DNA from 2 places in the Paenibacillus sp. 79R4 genome. Region 1 is predicted to be linked to the other one. Evidence: riboswitches for the same ligand, from Rfam matches in the RefSeq annotation. Region 1 holds a riboswitch; the other holds the start of a gene.
The links. Region 1 has a riboswitch for magnesium ahead of mgtA (magnesium-translocating P-type ATPase). Riboswitches for the same ligand answer to the same signal wherever they lie in the genome.
Positions count from the first base shown of each region.

Region 2: another riboswitch for magnesium. It lies ahead of mgtE (magnesium transporter); the one in region 1 lies ahead of mgtA (magnesium-translocating P-type ATPase).

Region 1 is NZ_QJOT01000011.1:93,723-98,157, reverse strand. It holds gene mgtA (magnesium-translocating P-type ATPase) at 1-2,430, opposite strand, end outside; M-box (ykoK) riboswitch at 2,777-2,944, opposite strand; gene DMN77_RS16660 (SDR family oxidoreductase) at 3,142-3,900, shown strand; gene DMN77_RS16655 (DUF2500 domain-containing protein) at 4,085-4,435, opposite strand, start outside.
Region 2 is NZ_QJOT01000018.1:56,010-60,444, forward strand. It holds gene DMN77_RS20330 (FAD:protein FMN transferase) at 1-298, opposite strand, end outside; gene mgtE (magnesium transporter) at 436-1,764, opposite strand; M-box (ykoK) riboswitch at 2,061-2,234, opposite strand; gene DMN77_RS20340 (AI-2E family transporter) at 2,477-3,676, opposite strand; gene DMN77_RS20345 (M1 family metallopeptidase) at 3,838-4,435, opposite strand, start outside.

The sequences.
Region 1 (4,435 bases):
AATGAACGGTATTTTGTGCGTACGAATCATATGGACGATCAGCGTCTGTGACAGCAAGCCGACAACGAACCAGCCGGATTGGAACAAGGATTGGCTGGCCGGTGTATTGGCCTGGAACACATAGAACATGACAAAGAAAGTAATATAGTCGAAAATCGAGCTGATCGGTCCTATGAAGATCATGAACCGGCCGATGGAGCTAGCGTCCCATTTACGCGGTTTAGCCAGGAATTCATCATCTACGTTGTCCCATGGAATTGACAATTGCGAGATGCTGTAGAACAGATTCTGGATCAAGAGCTGCAGCGGCAGCATCGGCAAAAAAGGCAGAAAGGCGCTCGCGCCGAGTACGCTGAATACGTTGCCGAAGTTGGAGCTGGCTGTCATTTTGATGTATTTGATGATGTTTCCGAAGGTCTTGCGTCCTTCAATAACCCCATCCTCAAGCACCATCAGATCCTTCTCCAGCAAAATAATATCCGCCGATTCCTTGGCGATGTCAACGGCTGTATCCACGGAAATACCTACGTCAGCCTGACGCAGCGATGCGGCATCATTGATGCCGTCGCCCATGAAGCCTACGGTATGTCCTTTACTCTGCAGCGCAAGGACGATTCTTGATTTCTGCAGCGGATTGAGCTTGGCGAAGATCGTCGTCCGTTCAGCCAGCTCTGCCAGCTTCTCATCGGATAGATCGTCAATATCCTGCCCGAGCAGAATACTGTCCGTACTCAGTCCGATATCATTGCACACCTTGCGGGTAACGGCTTCGTTATCTCCGGTCAACACCTTGACGGCAACACCGCTGCTTCGCAATGCTTCAATCGCTGGCGCAGCACTGCTCTTGGCCGGATCGAGGAAGCAGATGTAACCAATCAGGACCAAATCCTGTTCGTCCTGTACAGAATACTGTTCAGAGTGCTGCCGAGGTTCTTTAATAGCAACAGCTACGACCCGGTAACCGTCGGTATTCAGGTTGCGGACGATGGCTTGAATGCGGACACGCATGTCATCAGTCAGCAGCACTGTTTTTCCGTCATCCAGAGCATGGCTGGAGATGCTGATGATTTCTTCCATTGCCCCTTTGCAGATTAACAAATGCTGTCCGCTTTGCTGCTTCAGCACAACGGACATACGGCGGCGATGGAAGTCGAAGGGGATCTCATCGATCTTCTGATATGCATGCTCGGCGTTTAGGCCCTTCTGTAACTCTGCATGTTCGAGCACGGCGATGTCGAGCAGATTTTTTAGTCCTGTCTGATAGTAGCTGTTCAGATAGGCATGCTTCAATACTTCATCATTGTCATGGCCATGGATATCAAGATGCCTCTTGAGGACGATTTTGTCCTGGGTTAATGTGCCGGTCTTGTCGGTACAGAGAATGTCCATTGCTCCGAAATTTTGAATGGAATTCAGCTGCTTTACGACCACTTTGTTCCGAGCCATCGTACTGGCTCCCTTGACGAGATTGGAAGTAACGATTACAGGCAGCATTTCCGGGGTTAATCCGACGGCTACGGACATGCCGAACAGCAGCGCGTCCATCCAGTCACCTTTGGTAAATCCGGTGATGAAAAAAATGATGGGGACCATGATCAGCATAAAACGGATAAGAAGGAAGCTAACCTTATTCACGCCTCTATCGAAGCTGGTCATCGGTCTTGCTCCGCTTAGGGTTCGGGCCATCGCCCCAAAGCAAGTTTCGCCCCCGGTGGCGATAACGATTCCGGTTGCCGAGCCGCTGATCACATTGGTTCCCATATAACAAATGTTGCTAAGTTCAAGCGGGTTAAGCTTCCTGGACTGTTTTCTCTGTTGCTTCAGCTTGGGATCCGTCGTTAATTGTATATCTTCCTTCTCAACAGGCAGGGCTTCTCCGGTAAGAGCCGATTCACTGATGAACAGATCCTTGGAAGCGATCAGGCGGATGTCTGCGGGTACCAAATCTCCGGCTGATAGATGAACCAGGTCACCGGGAACGATTTGCTCCACCGCGATCTCACGGGCTGGCGATTGCCGGATCACAGAAGTCGTTGTCTTGACGAGATTTTTGAGACTCTCGGCGGTTTTCTGCGAGCGGTATTCCTGGGTGAAGGAGATAGCCACGCTAATCGTGACCATGGTGCTGATAATGATAGCCGCATCGAAATCCTTCGTGATTAGGGAGAACAGACAGAGTCCCAATAAAATCAGGATAAACGGATTTTTGAAGCAGCCGAGGAGCTGAACATACCAAGCGCTTCTCCGATCCTGGGCGATTTCGTTGCTGCCGTGCTGTTCTAGTCTCAGTTCGGCTTCTTGCTCGCTGATGCCTTCAGGCAGGGCTCCAAGCATTTCCATCACGTCATCGATATGCCATAGTGAAGCCTGAATCAGACGTTCGTTCATTTGTTCTGTACGGATAGGCTCCGTAATCTTCTTCTTAAACATGGTCTTCGCCTCCATTTTTGCAGCGGAGGACATAAAAAAACTCTCCAATTTGGAGAGTTTCATACAGCTAACTCATATTCCGAAGATTGCAGGGCAGATTCAAATACACCTGATCAAATCGTGCATGATAGGCATGGATCCGCTGGGACAATCCTTGGAGCTGAGCGCAGTATCTCTCCGCTGTAATTTTTGGTTGTTGAGTTCGCTCATAATGAGCTTTGCGGGGTCTGGTTGGCTGCTTAACTGACTACTGTCTTCCACGGATTGTCCCTCCCTTCAAATATAAAAGGCCTCCCAGTCAGGAGGCCTTGGAAATTAATTACATTCCAATATAAAGCTTTAACAAGCTTAGCCCCTTACCGAGTTTTGGCACTATACAACGTAAAGACGGTTTGTCTTAGCCACATTATGAAAAGCCTTAGTCCGGCAATTCCTGTTCTACCCATAGGCATCTTTCGATATTTCTGGGCAGTGGCATGTGTTTGTATAGGAGCCTCACCTAACGAGGTCTTGCCTTTTAATCATAGAGGGGGTGCTCACGAATGTCAACGGAATTTAGCGGATTTATTTTGCTCAGGGCGGGGAAATTCTTCGTTCTGTCACTTTTCTAGCAATCGATAAAGTATAAAATTGCGATATTTATATAATATAAATGGTGGTAATAGTATAATTAAAAAATGTAATAAATAATTTTAGAAGGAGGCATCATCAATGAAACTTCAAGGCAAAGTAGCGGTCGTTACAGGTGCAGCATCAGGTATGGGCAAGGCGATTGCCAAGCTGTATGCAGCCGAAGGCGCGAAGGTTATTGTATCGGACTTGAATCTGGAGGCGGCGAACGCAACGGTTGAAGACATCCAAGCAAGCGGTGGTGAAGCGATCGCGGTTGTGGCCAATGTGGCCCAGGAAGCGGATATTCAGAATTTAATGGATACAGCAGTGAGCACCTACGGTACTTTGGACATTCTGGTCAACAATGCCGGGATTATGGATAACTTTGTACCTGCTGCCGATCTGACGGACGAATTGTGGAACAAAGTGTTTGCTGTAAATGCAACGGGCCCAATGCGTGCGATCAGAAAGGCTTTGCCGATTTTTCTTGAGAAGGGGAATGGGGTTATCATTAATGTTGCCTCGATCGGCGGCCTGATGGGTTCGCGCGCGGGTGCCGCTTATACAGCTGCGAAGCACGCAGTGGTGGGGTTGACGAAGAACGTGGGGTTTCAATATGCCCTTAAAGGGATTCGTTGCAATGCTATTGCTCCTGGTGGCGTAAATACGAATATCGGCACCACGATCAATCAGTCTGATGAATTCGGAATGGCAAGAGCGACAGCCGGAGCCAGCTCGAACCCGAGATCCGGAGAGCCGGAAGAAATCGCCAGGGTGGCGCTTTTCCTGGCTTCGGACGATTCCAGCTTCGTTAATGGCGAAGTGATAACAGCCGATGGCGGTTGGACGGCGTACTAAGGATAAGCGCCAATGCAGAAAAGCGAATAAAGCAAGCTAAGCCGCGAGAATGGGTTCATGCCTGAACTGTGATTCTCACGGCTTTTTTGTTGTTTATACTAAAAAAGTATTGCAATCGTTTTTCCAATTAGCCAAGGGACAAAAACACTTATACTAATACAAGCAGATATTGTGAGCGCGCTGATCAATATCGGGTGGAACGCTCATCCTGACGCGGAATACTCCGCTCGAAGGCCACGATCCAATCGCCTTGAATAGCGGCATAGCCTTCATCCCCCTCGGCGACGAGGCCGTACAGATTTTTTACATCCAGATACTCTTTACGCTCTCCGTTCTCAAATTCCAGGGTAATGTAATAATAAGTGTGAGAAGAGGAGAAGTTATTATGATCGTTCATATTGGAGTGGTGCCGCACGTCCATCCGTTTGGATACAATTCTGACAAAGGTGGACTCGCGGGTTGAGGTGGCGTTCTTCACATATTTTACTCCGTTGACGATAAGCATGATGATGACGACGACAAAGATGATCCCGAT
Region 2 (4,435 bases), on a different contig from region 1:
CTCTGTAAATCTCGCTAGTTTCCAGCGTCCGGCTCAATTTTTGATCCATGTCTTCCATCAGATCTTTAATGTATTCAAGCTGACTTGGCTTGGCATGTTCGCCATATAGCTTTACGTTAACGACAGTATCAAAAATAAAATAGGTTTGCGAATAAAAGGCTGTTTCTTTGGATTCGGTTTTTGACTCCTGGCCAAAGCCGGACAGGAAAGAAAGGCTTCCCCGGGCGAACACGGCTGTACCTATGGCTACAATAAAAAGTATAACAAGCGTGCCTGCAATCCATTTTCGTCTCATCATTCATTCCCCCACGGTTGTTCGGTTTGCGTCCCACCCATAATGGACTGGGATAATCCATGGTTATGGATTGTGATGCCCACTCATTAACTTGTTCAGCAAACTTTTTTTCTCATCTACTTTTCACAAAATAAATTGATTTACAGATTCAATATTGTTTTCGCAACCATGAAGTAAATCACAAGCCCCGTACCATCCACAAATGTTGTAATGAATGGACCGGAGACGACTGCCGGGTCAAGTCTTAGCTTTCTAATAATCAGCGGCAGGGCAGAGGCTACAATTGAAGACCAAATGACAATAAATAACATGGTAATGGCTACAACTTGCGCAACCTCAAAGCCAACGCCCAGTATCGAAGCACGGATGAGGCCTGCTATGCCCATTACAAGGCCCAAGCATACCCCGACTGTTGCCTCTCTCTTAATGACGCGAAATAGATTTCTAAACTTGACCTCTCCAACGCCAACCGCGCGAATAATCGTTGCAACAACCTGCGTACCCGTATTTCCACCCGTACCAACGAGCAATGGAACAAAAAAAGCCAGTGAAACGACCGCTTCAAGCGTATCTTCAAAATGTTTCAGCACCGTTCCTGTATAAGCTTCAGCGATAAATAATATGAGCAGCCAAGGGAGACGCTTCTTGAAAATGCTCCATAAGGAGGCCTCGAAGTAAGGCTCGTTTAGAGGTTCGCTGCCCCCTAATTTCTGAATATCCTCGGTGGCTTCTTCATGAATGACATCTATGAGGTCATCAACAGTGATGATTCCGATCATCCGCTGTTCTTCAGTAACGACCGGAAGAGCCATGAGATCATAGTTGGACAACTGATTTGCGACCTCTTGCTGGTCCATTTGGGCGGGGACAGTAATCATGTCCTTCTTCATGATTACTTCGATGCAAGTGTTCTCGGTGGCAAGAATCGTATCTTTGAGCGAGACAATCCCAACCAATATCCCGCTGGAATCAAGGACATAGATGTAATAGACCATCTCCGCGTCCTGCCCGACTTTTCGAATGTGCTGCAGAGTATGTTCGACCGTCCAATTGTTTCTTACCGCTATATAGTCAACGGTGGCAAGACTTCCTGCTGTTTTTTCAGGATACCGCATTAAAGCTTCGATCTTCTTGCGATGCTCCTCCGGCAGGAACTTAAGAAGGGTTTGAGCTTGGTGAGGATGAATGGCTATCAGGAGATCGACAACCTTGTCACTTGACATCTCATTTAGAATCAAAGCCGTTTTTCCCTTGGATACATGATCTAAAATATGATACTGAACATCGGGATCGACATATTCTAAAATTTCTGCTGCTAATTCATCGGAGAGGCTGCCGATCAGATCGGCCTGTTCATACTCCCCAAGTTTAAGGAGCATTTGTGCGATGTCGTACGGTTGATAGCGAACAAGAAACTCATAAAGACGCTCTTGATTTTTTTCAACCAACCACTTTTTTAATTCTTGAATCGTAATTTGTTTGACCATTTTGTATACCTCCTAGCGCTTTGTATGAATATACCTGGTTTGTTTACCTATGCACTAGAAGCCATAAAAAGCCCTTCCAACACAAAGGAGAGCATGTAGTTCCTGTTCACCTCAATGTCTGGTCAGACTTCTGCATGTTTACACGGTAAGCTGTTACGTAGTCGGTAAGAGGGCAGGAAGGTATAATCGCAATGTTATTCTCCCCTTGGTTTGCGAAAATAAAACCCTTCTGGGACCTAATCCTAGAGGGGCTCGTGAAAGAACGCATGTGAAACATGCCTTTAACCCCCTAGTTGAGCTTTAGCACTATGCAACGTAAAGAAAAAACGTGATCTTAGCCACCTTATGAAAAGCCTTAACCCGGCAATTCCTGTTCTACCCATTGGCATCTCTCGATATTTCTGGGCAGTGGCCTATGTTTGCTATAGGAGCCTCACCTAACAAGATAATATGAACATTGAACTTGCTTTGCCGTATTTCAGTATAGTGGAATGTTAATAAAAAAAGGTTATGTAAAAGTTAAAATGGCGGATTGGCCGCCTTGCAGTTTATCTGGGCTCCTACTCGGTTAATCAGGGACAGAAGAACATTTAAAACCAAATCATCGGCTATTGGGTTCCGTTGAGGTCGGTTTCAAATACTATATGAAAATTACAATAGCCCAGTCCCTGCAGACTGAGCTTCTTCATTGCTTCTACTTTTTTATGAGCTGAGGATCTTCCTTTGTATCCGGCTTGTCCTCATTCGATTCGATCAGGTCATTCAGATCATACAAATGGGAGTGGCTCTCGAACCAGTGAAATAAATGAGTTACAATCACCTTCAACACAGCATAGCCCGGAACCCCAAGCAATATCCCAAAAAAGCCAAACAAATTCCCGGCAGTCAAAATTACAAAAATAATTGTAATCGGATGAATTTGCATCGTCTTGCCCAAAACTTGCGGCGAAATAAGCTTCCCATCAATAAACTGGACGATAACCCATACAATGAGCAATTTAAACAGCATTACCGGCGATGTAACTATAGCTATAGTAATGGCCGGTGTTATGGCGATAGCTGGCCCCAGATAAGGAACGACGCTTGTGCAAGCGGCTACCAACGCCAGTATCAGCGAGTAATCAAGCCCGATAATAAGGAATCCGACGTACATCATGCTGCCAATACATACACTGTCAATAATTTGCCCGCGAATAAAATGGCTGATCTGCCCGTTCATTTCGGTAATTACTGTATATATACTCTCCCGAAGACGGATTGGTACAAATTGGAGAATATAGTGCGGAAGCTTCTTTCCCTCCTTCAGCAAATAGAAAAGAATAAATGGCACAGTCGCCACGATGAGTATGACATCCTTAATAATACTAAGAAAACCGCCTATACGATGCCAAGCGTTATTTAGAATCGTAGTAGCCTGCTTGGAGAAGGTGTCTCCGATCGTAGACAGATCGAATCCCGTCGCGGACTGGAATTGGAGGAAGAAGTCGCTTCCGATCAGACTTTCAAATTGCCGTTGTACCTCGTAGCTATACTTCGGGAGGTTATCGATGAGCCGGATGATCTGTTCCTGAAGGAGTGGAATAACAGACACGATAACAACCGTAAGCAAGCCGATAATCAGCAGATATAGAACGGCAATCGTAAAAACACGTTTGACTCCTTTTTTCTCCAGCCAGTTAACGAGTGGATTCAACAGGTAGAAGACGGCACCCGAAAGCAGGATTGGCGGAAGAACCGTTTTTAACAGCACGGCAACCGGTCGGAAGACGAAGGAGATTTTATAAAAGATCAGGATATTCAAACCGATCAAGAACAGGATTAGCAAAAAAAGGACAAATCGGTTATTGATAAACCGCTTACTGAATCGCCCGCTCCCTGATTGTGAGTTATGCATACAACTGCAGGCCCTCCTAAAATACTTGAGAGTGTCAACGCTTTTCCCTCTTTATTGCCACAGGGTCAGCCTGGTTTATGAGACCGCAGTTGCGAACTCATAAACCATAACCAGCATCCCCACCTTATCGATTGCTATATAAACTCTTATCGTAGCTGGACTTACTCCTCGAAAAATTTGGACCAGGGGTTCGTCGTCTTCCGTTCCGTAATCACTTTACCTGAACGGTCCATCTCGTAATATTGATAATAATTGGAACTGAAACTAAGAGCAGTCACTGCTTGTACCCCAAACGGTTCGACCATTTCGTCCGTTAGTGCATCACTGTTCCAATAGAAATGAAGCAGCAGGCGGTTCTGGTTGTACGGATGTTTGATAATATAAGCACCGGCACCGTCTTTTTTATTCATCATCTTTTTCCAGTCCCAACCGATATCTTTGGATTTTTGAATGATACCCGGTTTCAGAGCCTGAATGAGTCCATTCGTCTTTGAGTTGCCGATGACGATGATATTACTTCCTGCCAACTCCTTGGTCATTTTCTTTTTCAAAACCTGGCGTTCCGTAACAACGGTAGGTGTTATGCCTGAAAATGATAACGCACCCCCGATCTGATTCCAAAACTCTTCCTGCTGTTTTTTCGCCTTGGCTCCTACCTTATCGCTCAGCACGACGGTTAGCGGTTCCCCCGCATACACCTTTCCTATAATTCTACTCATCGTTTCGTACGGAATCCCCGGGATTTGGCTCAACGCATTA